Regions from separate parts of the Mycobacterium hainanense genome, predicted to be linked through region 4. Evidence: predicted binding sites of a transcription regulator. Region 4 holds the regulator's gene; each other region holds the start of a gene.
What was found. Region 4 encodes LexA, which represses DNA repair genes until DNA is damaged. Its sites were predicted from a motif close to CGAACANNTGTTCG; they were not measured.
Positions count from the first base shown of each region.

Region 1: the regulator LexA is predicted to act here: its motif matches at 2,725-2,738, upstream of ACEL92_RS11695 (HNH endonuclease signature motif containing protein).
Region 2: the regulator LexA is predicted to act here: its motif matches at 1,839-1,852, upstream of ACEL92_RS22015 (error-prone DNA polymerase).
Region 3: the regulator LexA is predicted to act here: its motif matches at 4,121-4,134, upstream of ruvC (crossover junction endodeoxyribonuclease RuvC).

Region 1 is NZ_CP169059.1:2,500,907-2,506,569, forward strand. It holds gene ACEL92_RS11675 (PP2C family protein-serine/threonine phosphatase) at 1-350, opposite strand, end outside; tRNA gene ACEL92_RS11680 (tRNA-Leu) at 533-618, opposite strand; gene ACEL92_RS11685 (M20/M25/M40 family metallo-hydrolase) at 714-2,078, shown strand; gene ACEL92_RS11690 (YbhB/YbcL family Raf kinase inhibitor-like protein) at 2,106-2,636, shown strand; gene ACEL92_RS11695 (HNH endonuclease signature motif containing protein) at 2,936-4,303, shown strand; gene ACEL92_RS11700 (quinone-dependent dihydroorotate dehydrogenase) at 4,300-5,412, opposite strand; gene ACEL92_RS11705 (DUF5703 family protein) at 5,409-5,663, opposite strand; gene ACEL92_RS11710 (YncE family protein) at 5,660-5,663, opposite strand, start outside.
Region 2 is NZ_CP169059.1:4,703,155-4,708,817, forward strand. It holds gene ACEL92_RS22015 (error-prone DNA polymerase) at 1-1,815, opposite strand, end outside; gene ACEL92_RS22020 (wax ester/triacylglycerol synthase domain-containing protein) at 1,991-3,337, shown strand; gene otsB (trehalose-phosphatase) at 3,379-4,506, shown strand; gene ACEL92_RS22030 (MaoC/PaaZ C-terminal domain-containing protein) at 4,503-5,378, opposite strand; gene ACEL92_RS22035 (histidine phosphatase family protein) at 5,462-5,663, shown strand, end outside.
Region 3 is NZ_CP169059.1:3,680,554-3,686,216, reverse strand. It holds gene ACEL92_RS16920 (YebC/PmpR family DNA-binding transcriptional regulator) at 1-288, shown strand, start outside; gene ACEL92_RS16915 (polyamine aminopropyltransferase) at 349-1,935, opposite strand; gene ACEL92_RS16910 (DUF350 domain-containing protein) at 1,932-2,387, opposite strand; gene ACEL92_RS16905 (DUF4247 domain-containing protein) at 2,419-2,850, opposite strand; gene ACEL92_RS16900 (DUF2617 family protein) at 2,847-3,350, opposite strand; gene ACEL92_RS16895 (DUF4178 domain-containing protein) at 3,360-3,971, opposite strand; gene ruvC (crossover junction endodeoxyribonuclease RuvC) at 4,152-4,706, shown strand; gene ruvA (Holliday junction branch migration protein RuvA) at 4,703-5,296, shown strand; gene ruvB (Holliday junction branch migration DNA helicase RuvB) at 5,293-5,663, shown strand, end outside.
Region 4 is NZ_CP169059.1:3,817,709-3,823,371, forward strand. It holds gene ACEL92_RS17650 (peroxynitrite isomerase) at 1-408, opposite strand, end outside; gene nrdR (transcriptional regulator NrdR) at 440-904, opposite strand; gene ACEL92_RS17660 (LysM peptidoglycan-binding domain-containing protein) at 1,032-1,526, opposite strand; gene lexA (transcriptional repressor LexA) at 1,816-2,511, shown strand; gene ACEL92_RS17670 (hypothetical protein) at 2,522-4,729, opposite strand; gene ACEL92_RS17675 (acyl-CoA dehydrogenase family protein) at 5,274-5,663, opposite strand, start outside.

The sequences.
Region 1 (5,663 bases), 1.3 Mb from region 4:
AGCGACCATGCCACCTCGCCGCTGGGCAGCACCGCCGCGTGCGCGGCGAACTTGCGGCCGCCCACATTTCCCGACGCCTCGTTTCCCGACGCCGTATTTCCCGACGCATCCGAGGCGTCCCGGCCGAGCGAGTCGGGATGCAGTTGGACGAGGCGATGGTGCGCCCGCGAAAGCCATTCGACCGTTTCGTCGATTCGCCCACCTTGGACCGCGCCGGGCAAGAGCGAGGCGGCGGAGCCGCTCAGGGCCTGCACGGTTCCCGCCCGGTCGACGACCAGGGTCGGGCAGGACACAGCCGCCCACAAGGCATCGAGGTCGATCTCGACACCTACGTGGGCGTCATCATGCATGCGGTTGACCTGTCAACGCGGGGAATCGGATTTGGCTAGAGCTACATCCGACTCTACGTGTCCGGGATTGCCGGACGGATTCGCTCGTGCGGGCGGTGCGTCGAAGTTGCCGGGCAGGAGCCATTTCTCGACCCCGATTGCGGGACTGGGGCAGGCCCCGATTCGAAGACCTGCGCCTCGCGTGTCCGAGGGGGGACTTGAACCCCCACGCCCATTAGTAGGGCACTAGCACCTCAAGCTAGCGCGTCTGCCATTCCGCCACTCGGACAAGACCAACGAGAGTTGGCAGCTAAGGCTAACGGATTGTCGCACGCGCACCCAAGCCAGCCGGGCCGGTCAGCATGAGCCGAGCGGGCCCCCACAATGGTAGGAAAGGTGGTTGTGACCGACCACACCGAGTTTCCGACCAACCCGAGCGACGACGTCGTCGAGGTCGTCAGCAGGTTGATCCGGTTCGATACCACCAACACCGGCGAACCGGAGACGACGCGCGGCGAGGCCGAGTGCGCGCAGTGGGTCGCCGAACAGCTCGCGCAGGCCGGCTACTCGCCCCAATACGTGGAGTCCGGCGCGCCCGGCCGCGGGAATGTGATCGCCCGACTCGCGGGTGCGGACAGTTCGCGCGGTGCGTTGCTGATCCACGGGCATCTCGACGTGGTGCCCGCCGAGCCGGCCGAGTGGAGCGTGCACCCGTTCTCCGGCGCGGTCAAGGACGGCTTCGTCTGGGGCCGCGGCGCGGTCGACATGAAGGACATGGTCGGCATGATGATCGTGGTGGCCCGGCGGCTGAAGCAGGCCGGGATCGTGCCGCCACGCGATCTGGTGTTCGCGTTCCTGGCCGACGAGGAACACGGTGGCAGCTACGGGGCTCAGTGGCTGGTCGACAATCAGCCCGACCTGTTCGCGGGCGTGACCGAGGCGATCGGCGAAGTGGGTGGGTTCTCGCTGACGGTGCCGCTCCGCGACGGTGGCGAACGTCGGCTCTATCTGATCGAGACGGCCGAGAAGGGCCTGTCGTGGATGCGCCTGACCGCCCGCGGTCCGGCCGGGCACGGATCCATGGTGCATGACCAGAACGCCGTCACCGCCGTCGCCGCGGCGGTCGCCCGGCTGGGCCGGCACCAATTTCCGGTCGTGCTCACGGACGCCGTCGCGCAGTTCCTGGCCGCCGTCGAAGAGGAGAGCGGCCTGGCTTTCGACGTCGAGTCGGGCGACCTGGCCGGGGTGGTCGACAAACTCGGCCCCATGGCCCGCATGCTCAAAGCGGTGCTGCAGGACACCGCCAACCCGACGATGCTCAAGGCCGGGTACAAGGCCAACGTCGTCCCGGCGGTGGCGGAAGCGGTGATCGACTGCCGGATCCTTCCCGGCCGCAAGGCCGCGTTCGAGGCCGAGGTCGACGAGCTGCTGGGCCCAGACGTGACGCGCGAGTGGATCAAAGACTTCTCGTCGTACGAGACCAGTTTCGACGGTGACCTGGTGGACGCCATGAACGCCGCCGTGCTGGCGCTGGACCCCGATGCCAGGACGGTGCCGTACATGCTTTCCGGCGGCACCGACGCGAAAGCCTTCGCGCGCTTGGGTATTCGCTGTTTCGGTTTCAGTCCGCTGCGGTTGCCGCCGGACCTCGACTTCACCGCGTTGTTCCATGGTGTCGACGAGCGGGTACCCGTGGATGCGCTGAGGTTCGGCACCGAGGTGCTGACTCACTTCCTGACACACTGCTGATCGACACTCAAAACGAAAGGATTCTCCATGAGCAACGCGCCCGACCCGTACGCCGCGCTGCCGAAGCTGCCGACGTTCACCCTGACGTCGGAGTCTGTGACTGACGGCCAGCCGCTGGCGCAGCCGCAAGTCAGCGGAATCATGGGCGCGGGCGGAGAAGACGTCAGCCCGCAGCTGAGTTGGTCCGGATTTCCGGGGGAGACCCGCAGCTTCGCGGTCACCGTCTACGACCCCGATGCGCCGACTGCCTCCGGGTTCTGGCATTGGGCGGTGGCGAACCTGCCTGCGGACGTCACCGAACTGCCCGCGGGCGCGGGCGACGGCAGCGACCTGCCCGGGGACGCGCTGACGCTGGTCAACGACGCCGGAATGCGCCGCTACATCGGCGCCGCGCCGCCGCCGGGGCACGGGCCACACCGCTACTACATCGCAGTGCACGCCGTGGACGTCGACAAGCTGGACCTCGGCGAGGACGCCAGCCCCGCCTACCTCGGCTTCAACCTGTTCCAGCACGCGATCGCGCGCGCCGTCATCCACGGCATTTACGAACAGAAGTAGGGCGGGCGCCAGGTCGGAAATCACTTAGGCCACTTCCGTCCCTGGGGTTTCAAGCGCGGGGATTTTGTCGGAGGCCAGGAATATCATTCGAACATGAGTTCGAGTGCTTGGCAGTTGATTCAATCCGACATCGACGCGTTGAGCGCTGTCGTCTCGCGCTTCCAGCGGCATTCATATGAGGCGTTGACGCCCTCGAGGCTGGTTGAAGTCCTGGAAGAGCGCGCGTTCCTCCTTGGCCAGCTGGATGCACTCACGTACGAGTTATCTAGCCCGTTCGGACTGCCGAATGGACGGCGCACATGGCTTTGACGGATCGTGAGCAGATTCAGGCCGACGTTGACGCGTTGTGTGCCGTGGCTACTCGGTTTCAGGGTCATACGTATGAGGCGCTGACCAACCCGGAACGCTTGGGGATCTTGGAGAAACTCGAAGGCGTAACACGCAAACTCCAGACGCCAAGTCACCAGCTCATCAATCAGCTTGCGGAGCAGGCTGATTCGGCGGAGCTGGGTGGCAAGCTGAGCTGGGCGCTGGCCGACCGGTTGCACATCACGCGGGGAGAGGCCAGCCGGCGCGTCGCTGAGGCCGCGGAGCTGGGCCCGCGCCGGGCGCTTTCCGGTGAGCCGTTGGAGCCGGTGTTGCCCGCCACCGCGGCGGCCCAGCGCGACGGGGCAATCGGCTCCGACCACGTGGCGGTGATCCGGCGACTTTTCCACCAGCTGCCGGAATCGGTCGACGTCGAAACGCGTGAGCACGCCGAGAAACACCTGGCTTCGGAGGCCGCTCACTATCGTCCCGACCAACTCGCCAAGCTCGCCCGCCACCTGATGGACTGCCTCAACCCCTATGGCAACTACACCGACGCGGACCGGGCGCGGGCTCGCGGCCTGGTGCTGGGCGCTCAGCAGGCCGACGGCATGTCGAAGCTGAGCGGGTGGTTGACGCCCGAGGCGCGCGCGACCTGGGAGGCGGTGCTGGCCAAATTGGCGGCCCCCGGGATGTGCAACCCCGACGACGAGGCGCCGGTCGTGGACGGCGGCCCGACGGAGGAGGCGGTGCAGCGGGACACCCGCACGGCCGCACAGCGCAGCCACGACGGCCTCAACGCCGCCCTGCGCGCGATGCTCGCCAGCGGCGAGCTCGGCCGGCACAACGGGTTGCCGGCGTCCATTGTCGTGACGACCACGCTGACCGAGCTGGAAGCGGCCGCCGGCAAGGGCTTGACCGGCGGGGGCACCATCTTGCCGATGTCCGACGTCATCCGCCTGGCCCGGCACGCCCATCACTATCTGGCCGTCTTCGACAAGGGGGAAGCGGTGGCGCTGTATCACGGCAAGCGCCTGGCCTCACCCGGCCAGCGAATTGTCCTGTACGCCAAGGATCGCGGCTGTTCCCATCCCGGTTGTGATGTGCAGGGCTACTACTGCGAAGTCCACCACGTCGAAGACTGGGCCAGCACCTACCGCACCGATATCAACCAGCTCACCCTGGCCTGCGGACCCCACCACCGGCTCCTCGAGAAGGGCTGGACCACCCGAAGACGCGCCAACGGCGACACCGAATGGATCCCGCCGCCACACCACGATCGCGGCCAGCCCCGCGTCAACAACTTCCATCATCCGGAGAAGATCTTGGCCGAAGACGACGACCAAGAAGGGGCGGCTTAACCCGCGGCGCCGCCGGCCTTGGGCGCCGCAGAGCCGACGGCAGCGCTGAGCGAGGCGAACCCGCCGTCGCGCAGCCGGCGCGCGATGCCGTCATGAATGCGCTTGGGCCACAAGCCTCCTCCGTAGATGAAGCCGGTGTAGCCCTGCAACAGCGACGCGCCCGCGGTAATCCGCTCCCACGCGTCGTCGGCCGTCTCGATGCCGCCGACGCTGATCAGCGCCAGGCGGTCGCCGACCCGCCCGTAGAGCCGGCTCAGCACTTCGACGGCCCGGGCCGCCACCGGTGGCCCGGAAATGCCGCCGGGCCCCAACGCGTCGACCCCCGGCGTCTGCAGGCCGTCGCGGGACACGGTGGTGTTGGTGGCGACGATGCCCGCCAGGCCCAAGTCCACGGCCAGGTCGGCGACGTCGTCCAGATCGGCGTCGGACAGGTCCGGGGCGATCTTGACCAGCACCGGCTTCGACGTTTCGGCGAGGACGGCCGACAGGATGGGCCGCAACGCCTCGACGGCCTGCAGGTCACGCAGGCCGGGGGTGTTCGGCGAGCTTACGTTCACCACCAGATACGACGCCAGCGGCCCGACCAGACGCGCGCTGGCCCGGTAATCGTCGACGGCGTCGGCGGCCGGGGTGGTTTTCGTCTTACCGATGTTGACCCCGATCGGGACGTCGGGTTGGTGCCGCGCGAGCTGGACCGCCAGCGCCCCGGCGCCCAGGTTGTTGAATCCCATCCGGTTCAGCAGCGCGCGGTCGGCGGGCAGCCTGAACATGCGCGGGAGCGGGTTGCCGGGCTGCGGGTTCGCGGTGACGGTTCCAACCTCGGCGAAGCCGAAGCCGAGCGCGCCCCAGGTCAGCAGTCCCTTGCCGTCTTTGTCGAAGCCGGCGGCCAGCCCCAGCGGCGCCGGAAAACGCACCCCGAACACCGTGCTCGCCAGCGCCGGATCTTTCGGGCCGAGCAGCCGCCGCAGCAGCTGCCGCGCCGGGGCCAGGGCGGTGGCGCCGCGCAGCACCGCGAAAACCAGCGTGTGGATGCGCTCGGGCGGGACCAGGAACAACAGCCGCCGCACCAGGCCGTAGAAAGCGCCGTCGCCGGTTTGCGGCCCCGTCACAGTTCCGGCTGGTCCGGGCGCCGGGTGTCCAGACGAGATTTCTTGCGCCGCAACAACACTCGCCTGCTACCGTCGGTGTAGAGCCGCACCCGGGTCAGCTCCCACCCGCGATATTCGGCCTCAATGGACAGCCGGGTGGAGGCGCTGAGTCGGGTGACCTCCGGCGGCAGGCGCAGCGGCACCCACTCGTATTCGTCGGACAGCTCGGTGTCCCAGCCCGCGGGCAGCCGACTGCTGCGCTGCGCGGTCAA
Region 2 (5,663 bases), 890 kb from region 4:
CGCCGAGAGCATGCCCAGCCCGAGCAGATCGAACTTCACCAAACCGATTGCTGCGCAGTCGTCCTTGTCCCACTGCAACACGCTGCGGTTCTCCATGCGCGCCCACTCCACCGGGCACACGTCGGCGATCGGGCGGTCGCAAATCACCATGCCGCCGGAGTGAATGCCCATGTGCCGCGGCAGGTTCCGGATCTGGTTGGCCAGGTCGACCACCTGCTCGGGGATGCCCTCGACGTCGGGCGAATCGGCGAGCCCGTTCCAGTGGCTGATCTGCTTGCTCCACGCGTCCTGCTGTCCCTGGGAGAAGCCCAGCGCGCGGGCCATGTCCCGCACCGCGATCCGGCCCCGGTAGGTGATGACGTTGGCGACCTGGGCGGCGTAGTCGCGGCCGTATTTGTCGTAGACGTACTGAATGACCTTCTCACGCTGGTCGGACTCGATGTCCATGTCGATGTCGGGCGGTCCGTCGCGGGCGGGCGACAAAAACCGCTCGAACAGCAGCTCGTTGGCCACCGGGTCCACCGCGGTGACACCGAGGGCATAGCAGACCGCGGAGTTGGCGGCCGATCCCCTGCCCTGACACAGAATGTTGTTCTGGCGGCAGAACCGGGCGATGTCGTGCACCACCAGGAAGTAGCCCGGAAACGTCAGCTGCTCAATGACTTTCAGTTCGTGCTCGATCTGCGCGTACGCGCGCGGCGCGGCGTCGGCCGGCCCGTAGCGGTCGCGCGCGCCCACCATGGTCAGCTGCCGCAGCCAGCTGTCCTCGGTGTGCCCGGTGGGCACGTCGAAGGGCGGCAGCTGCGGGGCGATCAGCGCCAGCCCGAACGCGCATTGCTCGCCGAGCTCGGCGGCGGCGCTCACCGCGTCGGGGCCCCCAAAAGGCACCTGCGCGAACAGCCGGGCCATCTCCTCCCCGGACCGCAGGTGCGAACCACCCAGGGGCGCAAGCCATCCGGCGGCGGCGTCCAGGGACTGCCGCGCCCGAATGGCACCCATGGCCATGGCCAACCGGCGCCGCGGCGGTCCCGCGAAATGCGCGCCGGTGGTGGCGACCACGCCGACGCCGAAGCGGGGCGCCAACCCGGCCAGCACCGCGTTGCGTTCGTCGTCGAGCGGGTGACCGTGGTGGGTCAACTCGACGCTGACCCGGTCCGCGCCGAACCGGTCCACCAGGTCGGCCAGTGCCCGCCCCGCGGCCTCCGGCCCTTGCGACAATGCCTGTCGGACATGGCCTTTGCGGCACCCGGTCAGGATGTGCCAGTGCCCACCTGCGGCCTCGGTCAGCGCGTCGAAGTCGTAGCGCGGCTTGCCCTTCTCCCCGCCGGCCAGGTGCGCCGCGGCCAGCTGCCGCGACAGCCGGCGGTAACCTTCCGGGCCGCGGGCCAGCACCAGCAGGTGCGGGCCGGGCGGATCCGGCGTCTCGGTGCGGGCCCCGGGACCCAAGGACAGTTCGGCGCCGAACACGGTGCGCAGCTCGAGCTCGGCGGCCGCCTCGGCAAACCGCACGGCCCCGTACAGGCCGTCGTGGTCGGTGAGCGCCAGGGCGCGCAGGCCCAGCCGGGAAGCCTCCTCCACCAGCTCCTCCGGCGTGCTGGCCCCGTCGAGGAAGCTGAACGCCGAATGCGCGTGCAGTTCGGCATAGGGAACGGACGAGCGGGCCGCCCTGGCGCCATCCGGTGGCCGGTAGGTTGCACGCTTGGGCGACAGGGGGGCGTCCTCCCCGGGCACCACCGGCACGCCGGCATGGCGCGGCTTGCTGTCGAGCACCCGCTCCATTTCCGCCCAGGTCGGCGGGCCATTAAACCAACTCATACCAGCCCACCACCGCAGTCTATCGAATGTTTGTTCGAATCGCCTCCGGTGCAGGACAACCGTTGTTAAACCGATCTTCAACTCATAAACAAGGTCTTAACGTCGCGGGCCTACCGCGCGCACAGGGTTCGGCAGAGACTGGTTACCAGGGCAGAAAATGATGGCGGGGACGAGCATGGCGCAGGTGAGGGCACTGGATACGGCATTCCTGAAAACTCACGACCCCGACCAGCACACCGGCCTGGCGATCGGCGCGGTGGCTGTCGTCGAGGGCGGCGCACCCGACCGTCAGCGCCTCGAAGCCCTTCTGGCGGAACGCATTCGAACGATACCGCGTTGCACGCAACTGCTGCGGGCGCACCCGACGCACGGCGCCTGGGTCGACTGCCCGGAATTCGACGTCGCCCAGCATGTGCGCCCGGTGGCGATCTCCCGCCCGGGTGACGACACCGAGTTGGCCCGCGCCATCGCCCACGCCCTAGAGCGGCCACTGAGCCCGGACCGCCCACCGTGGGAGTGCTGGGTGATCGAGGGCCTCAAGGGCAACCGGTGGGCGATCTTGATCAAGACCCATCCCAGCCTGCTGGACGGCAACTCCCCCGCGCACCTGCTCACCAGGCTTTGCGACGACGCCGACGACACCGCCTTCGCCAATGCCCCTGCGGCCAAACCGGTTTCGCGGCCCTCGGCGCGGCGGACCGGCTGGACCGATGCGCTGTGGCGGGCATCCTGGACCGCGACCGGCGCCGTCGTCGGCGCGGTCTGGCCCGCGCTGCAGGCACACGACCGCGCCGCCACGCCGCGGCGCTATGCCACGGTGCGGGTCCCGATCGCCGACGTCGACCGCGTCTGCCGCAGGTTCGGTGCCACCGTCAACGATGTCGCGGTGGCCGCCGCCACCGAAGGCTTCCGGACGGTGCTGCTCGGCCGCGGCGAGGAGCCGCAAGCGGACTCGCTGCCGGCCCTGGCGCCGACACCGATCCGGTCGCCGTACCTGCCGGTCGAGCACGACGACCCGGTCCAGCGCTTGCGGACCGTGCAAACTCGATGGAGTGACACGCCCGCGGGCGCGACGCAATCCGGCGGCATCGTCGAGTCGGCGCTCAATTCTTTGCCGCCGGTCCTGCGGGACGGCGTCGTGGCGCTGCTGTCGCTGCTCCCGCAGCGCGCCATCGTCGCGCTGGCCACCCACGCGCCCGGGCCCCGTCACCAGCTGCGCTTGATGGGAAAGACGATAGAGCGCCTGCTGCCCATCCCCCCGATCGCCGTCCAGTTGAGCACTGGAGTCGCGGTGCTGAGTTACGGCGACGAACTGGTGTTCGGCATCACCGCCGAACCCGGCACCGCATTCGACGTCAAGCAACTGGCCGCCGGAATCGAACTGGGCATCGAGCGGCTGGTGGCGCTCAGCCAGGATTCGGTGTTGTTGTTCGGCGATCGCCGCCGCAAGCGGTCGCCGCGCGCCTTCCCCGGCCGCCCGCCGGGCACCCGGCCGCGCGTGCCGGGCCAAGTCCGGCACTGACCCGCTCCCCGACCGGCCGACCACCGTGAGAAGGTGGGGTCGTGCCACAGTCGGGATCGGTAGTCATCGACCCGCGCCGCCATGACGCGGTGCTGTTCCACGCCCCGGACCCCACCCTGGAGGGCAAGCTGCGCGAAGCCGGTGTGGGCACCGCCGCCTACACCGAGGACCCGTTGGAGGCGGCCCGCCGGCTGCAGGTCCGGCCCGACCGATGCGCGGTCGTCGCTGCCGACGAAGCGGCCGTGGCGGCCGCGCGCGCCGGCGGATTCGCACTGGTCGTCGGCGTCGGTACGGGGCGTAGCGACGCCCTGCGAGACGCCGGCGCGGACGCGGTGGTCGCCGACCTGGGCGAGGTCACCGTGCGCACCGGGGACCGCCGGATCTCGCAGCTGCCCGATGCGCTGACGGCGCTCGACGACCTGGCGGCGCGGCGGCCCGCGGTGTTCTTCGACTTCGACGGCACGCTGTCCGACATCGTCAACGACCCGGACGCGGCCGTCCCGGTCGACGGCGCCACCGAGGCGCTGCGGCAGTTGGCGGCCGGCTGCCCGGTGGCGGTGCTGTCCGGCCGCGACCTGGCCGATGTGACGAAACGTGTTGGTGTTTCCGGGATCTGGTATGCCGGCAGTCACGGGTTCGAATTGACCGCGCCCGACGGCGCGCACCATCAGAACGACGACGCCGCCGCGGCCATCCCGGTGCTTCAGGCCGCGGCCGGCGAGCTGCGCGAGCGACTCGGCTCGATCCCGGGGGTGGTGGTGGAGCACAAGCGCTTTGGGGTCGCCGTGCACTACCGCAACGCCGGGCGCGACCGCATCGGCGAGGTGGCTGCCGCGGTGCGCGCTGCGGGGCGCCGCGACGGCCTACGGGTGACCACCGGCCGGGAGGTCATCGAGCTGCGCCCGGATCTGGACTGGGACAAGGGCAAAACGCTGCGCTGGGTGCTCGATCACCTGACCGAGGCCGAGCCCGGCGCCCGGACCCCGGTCTACCTGGGCGACGACATCACCGACGAGGACGCGTTCGACGCGGTGGCCGACGGCGGCGTGCCAATCCTGGTGCGGCACTACGACGACGGCGACCGCGCCACCGCGGCGCGACTCGCGCTGGACAGCCCCGCACAGGCCGGCGAGTTCGCCGCCCGCCTGGCGCGCCGGCTGTCATCCTAGGGCTGGACGTATTCCACGGCGCCGTCGTCGAGCACCACCCGACCGGCCTCGGCGCCTTCGGCTCCCGACGCCTCGGTGCGAAACACCGCCTTGCCGGGCTCGGTGCGCCAGATCAGCGTGGTCAGCGTTTCGCCGGGGAACACCGGCGAGGTGAACCGTGACGCGATCGAGGTGATGTTGGCCGCAACGCCGCCGCCGAGCTCGGCGACCAGCGCGCGACCCGCCACGCCATAACTGCACAGCCCGTGCAGGATCGGCTTGGGGAACCCGGCCAGCTCGCGGGCGAACCACGGGTCGCTGTGCAGCGGGTTGCGGTCACCGGAGAGCCGGTAGATCAGCGCCTGGTCCTCCCGGGTGGGCAGCGCGACCCGGGCGTCGGGCTCGCGGTCCGGTATCTCCGGGGCCACCGGGCGCTGGCCCGGCACCCCGCCAAACCCGCCCTCGCCGCGGATCACCAGCGTGGTGAGCGTCTCGGCGATCAGCTTCTCCGAATCCGGATCGGTGCCCCGGCCGCGCAACACCAGGATCGCGTTCTTGCCCTCACCCTTGTCCTGGATGTCGGCGACCTCGGTCACCACCGACAGCTTCCCCGCCGGAGGCAGCGGCGCGTGCAGCCGGATTTCCTGCGAGCCGTGTAACAGCATGGCCCAGTTGAACGTTCCGACCTTGCCGGCCGCCCCGAAGGCCGGGCAGCAGATCACCGCGTAGGTGGGCAGCACCTGCTGCTCGATGCCGTGGCTGTTCTCGGTGGTGAACGACAGGTCGTCGAGGCCGGCGCCGACGCCGAGCGCGTAGAGCAGCGTGTCGCGGTCGGTCCACTCGAACAGCATCGGTTCGGTCACCGCGCCGACGGCACTCGGGTCAATCGCCATCTGAGTCTCCTTCGGAAGTAATTTCTCCACTCAACCATCGCAAACCCTTCCCCCCGACGCCGTCGGCAGGGCAGGCTATCGACATGCCGAAGCGCAGCTTGGTCTCCAACGTCTCGAAGGCGGTCGCGGCGCTCACCGCGGTTCTCGTCGTCGGTGCCTGCGGCGGATCGCCACAGGCGCGCAGCATCACGGTGACGTTCATCCGGCACGCCCAGTCCGAATCCAACGCCAGCGGCGTCATCGACACCTCGGTGCCGGGCCCCGGCCTGACCCCGGAGGGCCAGG
Region 3 (5,663 bases), 140 kb from region 4:
GTGCTTGACGCGGGCGCCGAGGACGTCAACGACCTCGGCGACAGCTTCGAAATCATCTCCGAGCCAACCGATCTGGTCGCCGTGCGGACCGCCCTGCAGGACGCCGGCATCGACTACGAGTCAGCCGAGGCCAGCTTCCAGCCTTCGGTCAGCGTGCCGGTCGACGTCGACGGCGCCCGGAAGGTGTTCAAGCTTGTCGACGCCCTCGAAGACAGCGACGACGTGCAGAACGTCTGGACCAATGTCGACCTGTCCGATGAGGTCTTGGCCGCCCTCGACGAGGACTGACTAGTCGCCGATCGCAAGCGCGGCGCTGGCGCCGGGCGCCGCGGGTCGGCGCCATTGAAACTAGTCGTATCCGTGCCGCATGTCCTCGACGATGCGCGGATTGTCCAACGTTGACGGGTCCAGAGCGCGGGGCCGGGTGTCGTCGGGAAACACCGTGGCGGCGTCGAGCACCTGCTGATTGAGGAAGCGCAGCGGGGGCGCGTTCGGCGGCACGGTGGGTGCGGGCGGGCTGGACCCGCGGTGCGCCAGGGTGAAACCCCAGTCGCCGAACGTCGGCACGTAGACGTGATACGGCGTCACCGCGTAGCCGGCGGCGCGGATCGACGAGGTGGTGCGCCAGAACGCGGTCTGCGTTGAGAACGGGCTGCCGGCCTGCACGACCATGAGACCGTCGGCGGCCAGCGCGTGCCCCACCAGCGCGTAGAACTCCGTCGAGTAGAGCCGGCCCAGCACCGGGGTGTCGGGGTCGGGAAGGTCGACGATGATCGCGTCGAAACCCGCAGGCGGGACGACGTCGGGGTGCGGCGAGCGCAACCAGCGCATGGCGTCGTCGATCACCACCTTGACGCGCGGGCTGTCCAGGGAGCCGCCGTTGGCCCTGCGCATGGTGGTGCGCGCGAGCTGGATCACCGCGGGGTCGAGTTCCACCTGCACGATCGTCGTGATGCCCGGCTGGCGCAGCAGTTCGCGGGCCACCAGCCCGTCGCCGCCGCCGAGCACGAGCACTGTTCGCGCGTTGGCCCCCAGCGCGGGGTAGACCAGGCTTTCGGTGTAGCGGTATTCGTCCCGGGTGGAGAACTGCAGGCCGCCGTCCAGGTAGAGCCGCATGTCGTTGCCGCGCTGGGTGACCACGATCTCCTGGTAGGCCGAGTGCTGGTAGGCGATGATCGGGTCGGCGTAGAGCCGTTGCCGGCTCGTTGTCTCGATGTCGGCGGAACGCGCCAGCAGCGTCGCCAGCAACGCCAGCGCCGCGGCCAGCGCGCACAGGGTCATCGCCAGCTGCCGGGCCGAAACCAGCCGGCGCAGCACGAAGACCGCCACGACGGCCGCGGCGACCAGGTTGACGACGCCGGTGGCCGCCGCGCCGCGGATCATGCCCAGCTGCGGCAGCAGCAGGAACGGCCACACCAGGCCGCCCAGCAGCGCACCGAGATAGTCGGCCGCGTTGAGGTTGGCCAGCGTCCGGCCGGTGTCGGGCGCCGCGCCGCTGCGGCCGCGTTGCAGCATGGTCATCAGCAGCGGCACCTCGGCGCCGACCAGCCCACCGATTAAGGCCGTGCCCAGCGCCAGCATCCACATTGACTCGTCGTCGATGAACGCGAACACCGTGTAGAGCGCCGCGGCCGACAAGCCACCGACGATGCTCAGCAGCACCTCCACCGCGACGAACGCGACGGCCGCGTGCGCCAGCAGCGGCTTGACCACCAGGGCGCCCACCCCGAGCGCGGCGATGTAGCCCGCGACGATCAACGAGGTGGCGACGATGCCGCCGCCGTTCAGGCTCGCCGCCAGCGTCAGCAGCGCGAGTTCGTAGATGATTCCGGACGCCGCGCAGGCCGCGACGGCGGCCAGCAGCACGGCCCGCCACCGCCCGGGCAGCGCCGCCGAGGCGACGGAAGGCGCTGCCCGGCTTTCCGTTGAGGTCATGAGATGGCGGCCGCGATCACTCCTCCCACCGCCACCAGCATGGTGGCGGTGGCAAAAGCAGCCGGATGCAGCTCGGGCTCGTCGACGTGCTCGCGGAACTTACCGGGCACCGCGATCTGCAGGATCAGCAGCGCCCCGCCCTGCAGCAAGACACCCACCAGTCCGTAGACCGCGACGCCGACGAGTCCCTGGCCCAGCTGGCTGTAGCTGCTCGCGATGGCGCTGATGATGACGATGGCGAGCGCGATGTACATGGCGGAGGCGAGGACGACCGCGTTCGGGCGCTTGTCGATGAATACCAGCTGGCGCAGGCTGCCGGGGGTGAGGACGTCCACCATCAGGAAGCCGGCGATCAGGACGACGACGCCGACCGCGAAGTACAGGACGACGGCGAGCACGCCCTGGGCGATCGTGCCGAAGTTGGTGGATCCGAAATCGATCGCGAGGTACATGGTCGGTCTCCTTTGCGTTTCCGGCTAGAGGTCACTTGGTTCCGCCCGGGCCGCCCGGGCTGCCCCCGGCGCCACCCGAGGGGGAGCCGGGCGTGAAGCCGGGGCCGAGGAAGATGAACGCGCCGTGGCTGTATCCGGCGTTCAGGCTTTCCAGACGGATGCTGCACGGGTGATTGCCGTCGGGGCCGACGGTCACGATGTTGTTGCTGTAGCGCAGGTACTCGTTGTCGCCGTTGGCGGCACGCGCCTCGGGGGCCTGATAGTCGGCGAGCGTGTCGGCCACGTCGTCGGCGGAGCCGCTGCATTCGTAACGCGTCCCGTTCGCGTCGTGGGCGTACTCGTGATAGTGGCCGGCGATGTAGGAGGCAATGTTCTTCCGCGACAGGATGATTCCGAACACCAAGCAGACCGTGGCGGCGGCGGCCAGCACGCCGGCGATCACGAACAGGCGGTTGCGGCTCACGGATGCCACCTGCTGGTCGTGTGGACGACCATGCCGCCACCGCCGGTCGGATACAGGTGCCAGGTCCGCCAGTGCCAACCGGCGCCGTCGGGTTCGGCGGCCAGCGCGGTCAGCGCGGCGTCGTCACCGGGGAAGGAGCCGCCAAGCCAACCCGTTTCGCGCGCGCAGCGGTCACGAAGATCGCGCGCCAGGCGGCGGAAGGTGCCCTCGTCATAAGTGTCCGTGCGCGACTGAAGGGAGTAGCCGGGCGCGGCCGTGCGCTCGGGCAGGTCGACGCCGAGGCCGCGCGCCGTGCACGAAACCTCCTCGGAGAACCGGCCCGTCGCGTGCTCGACCGTGACGACGTGCGACGCGCCGAGGACCCCGAGCCGCAGCGCGCCGCCGCCGGGGTGGTGCAGCACGCAGGTCGCCAGCGGTGGCGGCGCGGGCGCGTTGAGCGCGAGTCCGAGTTTCTGCCCCGACACGTCCGAAGGGGCTACGGCGAGCTGATGAAGCGGCACCGGCGCGTCCTAGGAGGACGAGGGTGGGGGTGCCGGGTACACGGTCAGCTCGCCGGCCAGCACCAATTTGCCGGTCGAGACCTCCCACGGCATGCCCGGCGCCCAGCGCTCGAACGAGAGCAGTAGGGACTCATCGGAATTGGCGCAGTCGACGAACTCCATCTCGCCGCCCGCGGGCAGGCCCGTGGTGCCCTCGGTGGTGAACGAGGCGCGACCGCGTTCCGACTCGTGAAACGTCACCCCGTCGACCACGTACTGGCCGCCCGGCTGCAGCACGAGGTCCTTGCGACTGACCCACATCGCCAGCTCGAGGCGCCCGTCGTCCTCCTCGACGCTGAACCAGATCGGCTGGTCGCCGCCCTCCAGCAGGTGTTCCCACCACACGAACGGGCCCTCGCGGTACGTCACCGATCCGCGCACGACGTAATCGACGCCGCCGTAGCTCACGATGGCGCCGGGGCCCAGTTGCCGCGGACCGAACTCCGGCATCGCGTTGAATGAGAGCGGATCCTGGCGGCCGCGTGGGGTGGTCGGTTGCTTGGGGCGCCGCAAAGCGATGACGAGTACGACGATGGACGCGATGAACAGCACGATCGCGATGACGACCAGCAGTGATCCCACGCGAGCCCTTCCGTTGCCACCTGTCTTGAGCGAACGTGACGTAAAGCTAACAGCTTTTCGGTGGGTTCGGCGTTGTAACGTCGCGGCCCGGAATCAGCGATACCGCCGCGTGTCCTGCGCACGGCCGTCGGTCCCGGCCGCTAGGGTATCGAACAGCTGTTCTACAGGTGGGAGCGGGCAATGCGCGTGATGGGCATCGACCCCGGGCTGACCCGATGCGGACTGTCGGTCGTGGAAAGTGGGCGCGGGCGAAACGTGGTCGCGCTGGACGTGGACGTGGTGCGGACACCGTCGGATGCGCCGCTGGCCAAGCGGCTGTTGACCATCAGCGACGCCGTCGAGCATTGGCTGGCCACCCACCAACCGGACGTCGTCGCGATCGAGCGGGTGTTCTCCCAGCTGAACGTGTCGACGGTGATGGGCACCGCGCAGGCCGGCGGGGTGGTGGCGCTGGCGGCGGCCAAGCGCGGCATCGACGTGCATTTCCACACCCCCAGCGAGGTCAAGGCCGCGGTGACGGGCAACGGCGCAGCCGACAAGGCTCAGGTCACCGCGATGGTCACGAAAATCCTTGCGCTGCAAGCCAAGCCGACCCCGGCGGACGCCGCGGATGCGCTGGCTTTGGCGATCTGCCATTGCTGGCGCGCGCCGATGATGGCCCGGATGGCCGCTGCCGAGGCGCTGGCCGCGCAGCAGCGGCACGCGTACCTGGCCAAGCTGAAGGCCGCGCGATGATCGCCTCGGTACGGGGTGAGGTGCTCGAGGTGGCGCTCGACCATGCGGTCATCGAGGCCGCCGGCGTCGGCTACCGGGTGAACGCAACGCCGTCGACACTGGCCACGCTGCGCACCGGGACCGAGGCGCGCCTGATCACCGCGATGGTGGTGCGGGAGGACTCGATGACGCTGTACGGGTTCACCGACGCCGAGACCCGCGACCTGTTCCTGACCCTGCTGACCGTGTCGGGGGTGGGCCCGCGCCTGGCGATGGCGACGCTGGCGGTGCACGACGCCGCGGCGCTGCGGCAGGTCCTGCACGACAGCGACGTCGTCGCGCTGACCCGGGTCCCCGGGATCGGCAAACGCGGGGCCGAACGGATGGTGCTCGAGCTGCGGGACAAGGTGGGCGCGGTGTCGGCGGGCGCACCCGCGTCCGTGGTGAACGGGCACGGGGTGCGCGGGCCGGTGGTCGAGGCCCTGGTCGGCCTGGGCTTCGCGGTCAAGCAGGCCGAGGAGGCCACCGACAAGGTGCTGGCCACCGATCAGGACGCCACGACGTCCGGCGCCCTGCGCGCCGCCCTCTCGCTGCTGGGCAAGTCCCGATGAGCAGCCCCGACGACGACTTCGCCGACCGCGAGCTGTCCCCGGCGCTGGCCGTCGGGGAGGGCGACGTCGACGTCAGCCTGCGGCCACGCTCGCTGCGGGAGTTCATCGGTCAGCCGCGGGTGCGCGAACAGCTCCAGCTGGTCATCGAGGGCGCCAAGAACCGCGGCGGCACACCGGATCACATCCTGTTGTCGGGTCCGCCGGGGCTGGGCAAGACGTCGCTGGCCATGATCATCGCCGCCGAGCTCGGGTCCTCGTTGCGGGTGACGTCGGGTCCCGCGCTGGAACGCGCCGGTGACCTGGCCGCGATGCTGTCCAACCTGGTCGAGCACGACGTGCTGTTCATCGACGAGATTCACCGCATCGC
Region 4 (5,663 bases):
CAGTTCGTCGCCGTCGACGCGGAAGGAACGGCCAAGGGCGGTCACCTCTTTGGCGGTCGGGGTGAGGCCGACGTCCGTGGTAGACAGCTCGATGTCGATCACGTCGCCGGTCACCGCGTACGTGCCCACCTCGATCTCGGTGATGCCGCTCGGATGGGCCAGCACCAGTTCGACGCGACCGGGCTGCGGCACGCGCAGGTAGCCGGTCTCGGCGTGCAACGGCTTGCCGTCGGCCGCCGCCTTGGTCTTTTGCCCGTAAGCCAGAAACGGCTTGCCGACGTGGGAGAACATGACTTCTTCGAGATAGTCGAAGGGCTCGATGGTCGGGTATTCGCCCGTGCCCTTTCCGGCCCAGGTGCCCAGCAGCGGTGCCAGGGCCGCGAGATCGGGATGCAAGTCGGGGGGCATGAAACCGAGACTAGCCCGGCGGCACGGGCCTTCAGCCCGGCGTCGTCACCTGGCGGTGTTCGCGCAGCGCCTGGATCTCGCGTTCGAAATCGTCCGCGGACTCGAAGGACCGATACACCGAGGCGAACCGCAGGTAGGCCACTTCGTCGAGGTCGCGCAGAGGCCCGAGGATGGCCAGGCCGACCTCGTGGCTGGCGACCTCCGGCGAGCCGGCGGCCCGCACCGTGTCTTCGACCTGCTGGGCGAGCAGGTTCAGCGCGTCGTCGTCCACCTGGCGGCCCTGGCAGGCCCGGCGCACACCGCTGATGACCTTCTCCCTGCTGAACGGCTCGGTGACTCCGCTGCGCTTGACCACGGCCAGCACCGCGGTCTCCACGGTCGTGAAACGACGCCCGCACTCGGGGCACGATCGGCGGCGCCGGATGGCCTGTCCCTCATCGGTTTCCCTCGAGTCGATGACCCGGGAATCGGGATGACGACAGAACGGGCAATGCATGACCGCTCCTTCGCCGTGCCGACAACCAGTTACCGCAGCACTTCGAGCGTACCCGCGCGCTCACCTGCACGGGTACCGGCTCAGTGGCGGGTTCGTGGGCGCAGCTCGGTCGTTAGCGGGGCGGTCGTCAGCCGACCGGGGCGATCAACGTCTGGCCCGCCACCAGGTTCGGTGAGCTCATGTCGTTGAGTTCCCGGATGCGGTCGGCGACCTGGCGGGCGGGCGCGTCGGGCGCCACCCGGTGCGCCACGTCCTGCAGCGACTCCCCCGCCTCCACGCGCACGACGGCCAACCGGTCCGGGACGTGCGCGGCCGAGCTGCCGGAGTCGCCATTGAGCACCTGACCGACGTTCCCGACCAGGCCCAGCCACAGCGTGATCGCGCCGGCGGCCAACGCCAGCCAGATCGTGGTCGTCACGGTGACGGGACGCTTGCGGTGGGGCGCGGCGGACACCGCGACGCCGGTGCCGTAGTAGCGCGTCGGCGTTCCCGCCGGCCTCGAGAGGCCGGGGCGGCGGGACCGGGCCAGCCCGTCGCGGCCGTAACGAAGCCCCTGGACCGGTCCGTTGACCGGGCGCCGAGGGCTGCTGATACGCGGTGCCAGCGTGTGGATGGTTGTCATCTGCGTTCCTCCGGTCAACTTGATTCGCTCAGCTGTTCGACTGTATCGCTCGTGTGTTCGAAATCCGAACATGTGAGCGAAGCGTGTCGCACGAGTCGAACGCTAGGCCACGCCACCGACAAGTCCGTGGCCGCTAGAGCTGACATGCGGCTGAAATACCCCATCTGCCGAAGAGTTACACCTTTGTGATTCACCACTTCCGCGCGGCTTTCCGCCAGGGCGAGGCAACGCGACACGCTAGTCGAACACATGTTTGATTCTTGGGCGAGGTGGGGTTACATTCAGTGCCATGAGTGACAGCAGCGACACCTCATCGGCCGGCACGGACGGTCGGTTGCACGCCGTGGATTCATCGCTGACCGAACGTCAGCGCACCATCTTGAACGTCATTCGCGCGTCGGTCACCAGCCGCGGTTACCCGCCGAGCATCCGGGAGATCGGTGACGCCGTCGGCCTGACGTCGACCTCGTCGGTGGCTCATCAGCTGCGCACCCTGGAACGCAAGGGCTATCTGCGTCGCGACCCGAACCGTCCGCGGGCGGTCGACGTCCGCGGCGCCGACGACGAGGTGGTGGCGGCCACCGACGTCGCCGGCTCGGACGCGCTGCCGGAGCCGACGTTCGTTCCGGTCCTGGGGCGCATCGCCGCCGGCGGACCGATCCTGGCCGAGGAGGCCGTCGAGGACGTCTTCCCGCTGCCGCGCGAGCTGGTCGGGGAGGGCACGCTGTTCCTGCTCAAGGTCGTCGGCGACTCCATGGTCGAGGCGGCGATCTGCGACGGCGACTGGGTGGTGGTACGTCAGCAGAACGTCGCCGACAACGGCGACATCGTCGCGGCCATGCTCGACGGGGAGGCCACCGTGAAGACGTTCAAGCGGGCGGGCGGTCAGGTGTGGCTGATGCCGCACAACCCGGCGTTCGACCCGATACCCGGCAATGAGGCGACCGTGCTGGGCAAGGTCGTCACGGTGATCCGCAAGGTTTAGCCCCGGCGGGTCAGTCCGCCTTGACGAAGCCGTTGGCCTGTGCGACTTCTTCGCTGGACAGCCAGAACTCGGCGATCGTGTCGTGGTAGAGCGGGCTGCCGGGCGTGTAGTACAAACCGAAGCTGGCGTTGGCCTTGATCGGATACCCGTCCGGCACCTGGTACGGGTCGTCGAGCGGTAGGCGGATGGTCGGGCGCCCGGGCGAGCCCGCCCCGCCGTCGTCGGCGGCGGCGTGCCGTCCGCCCCGCTGCTCAGGGACGACGACGGCCGCGACGGCCGCCTCCGGCGCGGTGGCTTCCGGAGCGGCAGCCTCGGGAGTGGGGGCCTCGGCTACGTCGGCCAGGGCATCGGACGCGGCCGCATCCGGATGCTCGGGCTCGGGGGCCGGGGTTTCTTGGGCGGTGCCCTCGTATTCGGGAGGCGCATCCGGCACCGCGACGTCCTGGTACTCGGCGTCCACGTACTCCTCGTCCGCGCGGGCGGACTCCGGGTAGGCGGGCTCACGCGCGTCGTCGGCGTACTCGGCCTCGACGTACTCGACCTCCGGGTAATTCGGCTGGCTGTACTCGGATTCGGCGTATTCGGATTCGGCGTACTCGGGTTCGGCGTAGCCGGATTCCGTTTCGGGATAGCCGGCCTCCGACAGGTCCGCCGCGGATACCGCGGAGAAGGAGTCGGTGTCCACCGCGTCGGGGTCCTGCTCCACGTCCCCGTACGCACCCTCGTCCGCGCCGCGCCGCCGCCAGCTGACCCGCCCGGCGGCCCCGGCCTCGGGCGCCTCCGACTGACGGGCGAAGTGTTCGGTGCTGACGTCGTCGGGCCCCCAGTGCTGGTCACCCGCCGCCTCGTAGCCGAGGTCGCGGTGCGGCTCGTAGCCGGCGCCGGCAGGTGCGGCGCGCCGCCGGCGCCAACCCAAAGCCAGCAACCCGGCCAAGACGATCAGCACCAGCACCGGGATGCCGGCCAGCAGCCACCACCACTGCAAGGTGAACTTCTTGGCATGGGCGGGCGTCGCCGAAGTGCTCGGCTGATTCTGCCCCGACACCTGCAGGCCCGACAGCAACGGCGCGAGATTGGCCGGGTCGGTGCTGAACGTGTTCTTCGCCCGGTTCCACGAGACCTTGCCGCCCACGAACTGCTGGGAGACCACGTCGCCGTCCACGGACTGGTCGCCGACGGGGGCGCCCAGCTTGCCGGTCGGTCCGCGGAGCTTGTCCCACGCCGCCTTCATCGCGCCGCGCACCACGAACGCGCCGTGCTCGGAAGTCCAGAAGATCACCGGCTTGTCGGCGCCGGAGAAGGTGACGACGCGGCTGGACGGGATGCCGCCGTCGGCTTCGTTGGCGGTGGGAAAACCCAGGTCGCTGCCGGCCGGGCCGCCGAGTGATTCGTACTTGGCCACGATGTTGGTCTCGACGGCGTTCGCGCCGGTGGCCGGGCTGAAATACACCTTGCCGTTGGCAAAGTCCTGGACGATCCCGTCGCCGCCGATCGGGTACTGCGCGCCCTTCTTGACGCCGAGCGGCCCATTAGGGCCACCCGCGGCGCGCCAAGCCATGTTGATGGCCGCGGTGGGATCGATCGCCACCTGCAGACCCTTGAGCTGGTCGGCCAATCCCGCTGGCTCGGTGGTGAACTGCTTGGTCTGCCTGTTCCACGAGACCTGGCCGCCGCTGAACTTCTGGGCGGACACCTCGCCGTTGTAGGTCTCGTCGCCGACCGGGACACCGAGCACCCCACCGGAGCTGCCCAGCTTGTCCCACGCGGCGTTGATCGCGCCGCGCACCACGAACGCGCCGTGGTCGGGCGTCCAGAAGATCACCGGCTTGTCGCCGGCCGAGAAGGTGGCCACCCGGCTGTCGGGCCCGGCGAGGCCGGGCACCTCATTGATCGCGGGGAAACCCAGGTCGCTGCCGGCCGGTCCGCCCAGCATTTCGTATTTGTCCAGGATCGGCCCGTAGATGAATTTGGCGCCGGTCGCCGGCGTGAAGAACATCTTGCCGCCGTCGAAGTCCAGCTCGAAACCGTCGCCGGCGGGATACACGTCGCCCTTCCGGGGGCCCAGCGGTGAACCGTCGCCGCCTGCCTTCTCCCAGGCCGCCATCATGGCCGCCTCGGCGTCGCCGATGGGAGACGCCGCCGCGGAAGGCGCCAGCAGGGCGGCGGTGGTCGCGATGGCGGTCACGGTGACCAGCGCGCTCCCGACCAGCCTGCGCATGTGACCTCTCTGCCCGTTCACCAAGCCTCCCAGCCGACGGCTACGGCTCTATCAGCGGCTATGCCCGTAGCTGCACAGCCGGCGAGCGGGCCGCTCTCCGACCGCGCGGAAACAACCCCGCACCGATCCGCATCATCGCCAGGCTGGCATAACTTTGCTCCAACCAACGAGAAATACGAAGTCAAATCACGCATATTACAAAAACGGATACCACGCCGATGTCGAAATGATGCCAAGCCACGCTCAAATCGCGACGAACCCCAGCAACGCCCGCGTGACACCTGGCATATCGTGCCGACTCCCGAACCCCTCGCACGCGTGCGCAATAGGGCACGAGTTCGGCCGTAGGGGCCCGGCTCGACGCCCGCGCCGCGCTTTTCGCGATGCGCCATTGCGCGGGCATACCCGAAACACATGCGCCGACGGTACGTGAGGCCATTAACTCACCGGCGATGTACCCGAAAAAAGGGCCGCGCGCCGGGCATTGGCGCGTTTGCCGATGGCGGGCGAATTGACCGTTTCTACGGCGTCACCGTCGTCGGGCCTAGACCCCGAGGCTGCGGCCGATGATCTCCTTCATGATCTCGGTCGTGCCGCCGTAAATCGTCTGCACCCGCGCGTCCAGATAGGCACGGGCAACCGGGTATTCGCGCATGTAACCGTAGCCGCCGTGCAGTTGCAGGCAACGATCGATCAGGTGCACCTGCTTCTCGGTGGAGTACCACTTGGCCATGGCCGCCTGTTCGGCCGTCAGCTTCTTGTCCAGGTGCAGGCGGATGAACTCGTCGACCATCATGCGCACCACGGTGGCCTCGGTCGCCAGCTCGGCGAGGACGAAGCGGCTGTTCTGGAAGCTGCCGATCGGCTTGCCAAATGCCTTGCGCTCCTTGGCATATTGCAGCGTGTCTGCTAATACCTGCTCCATCGCCGCGGC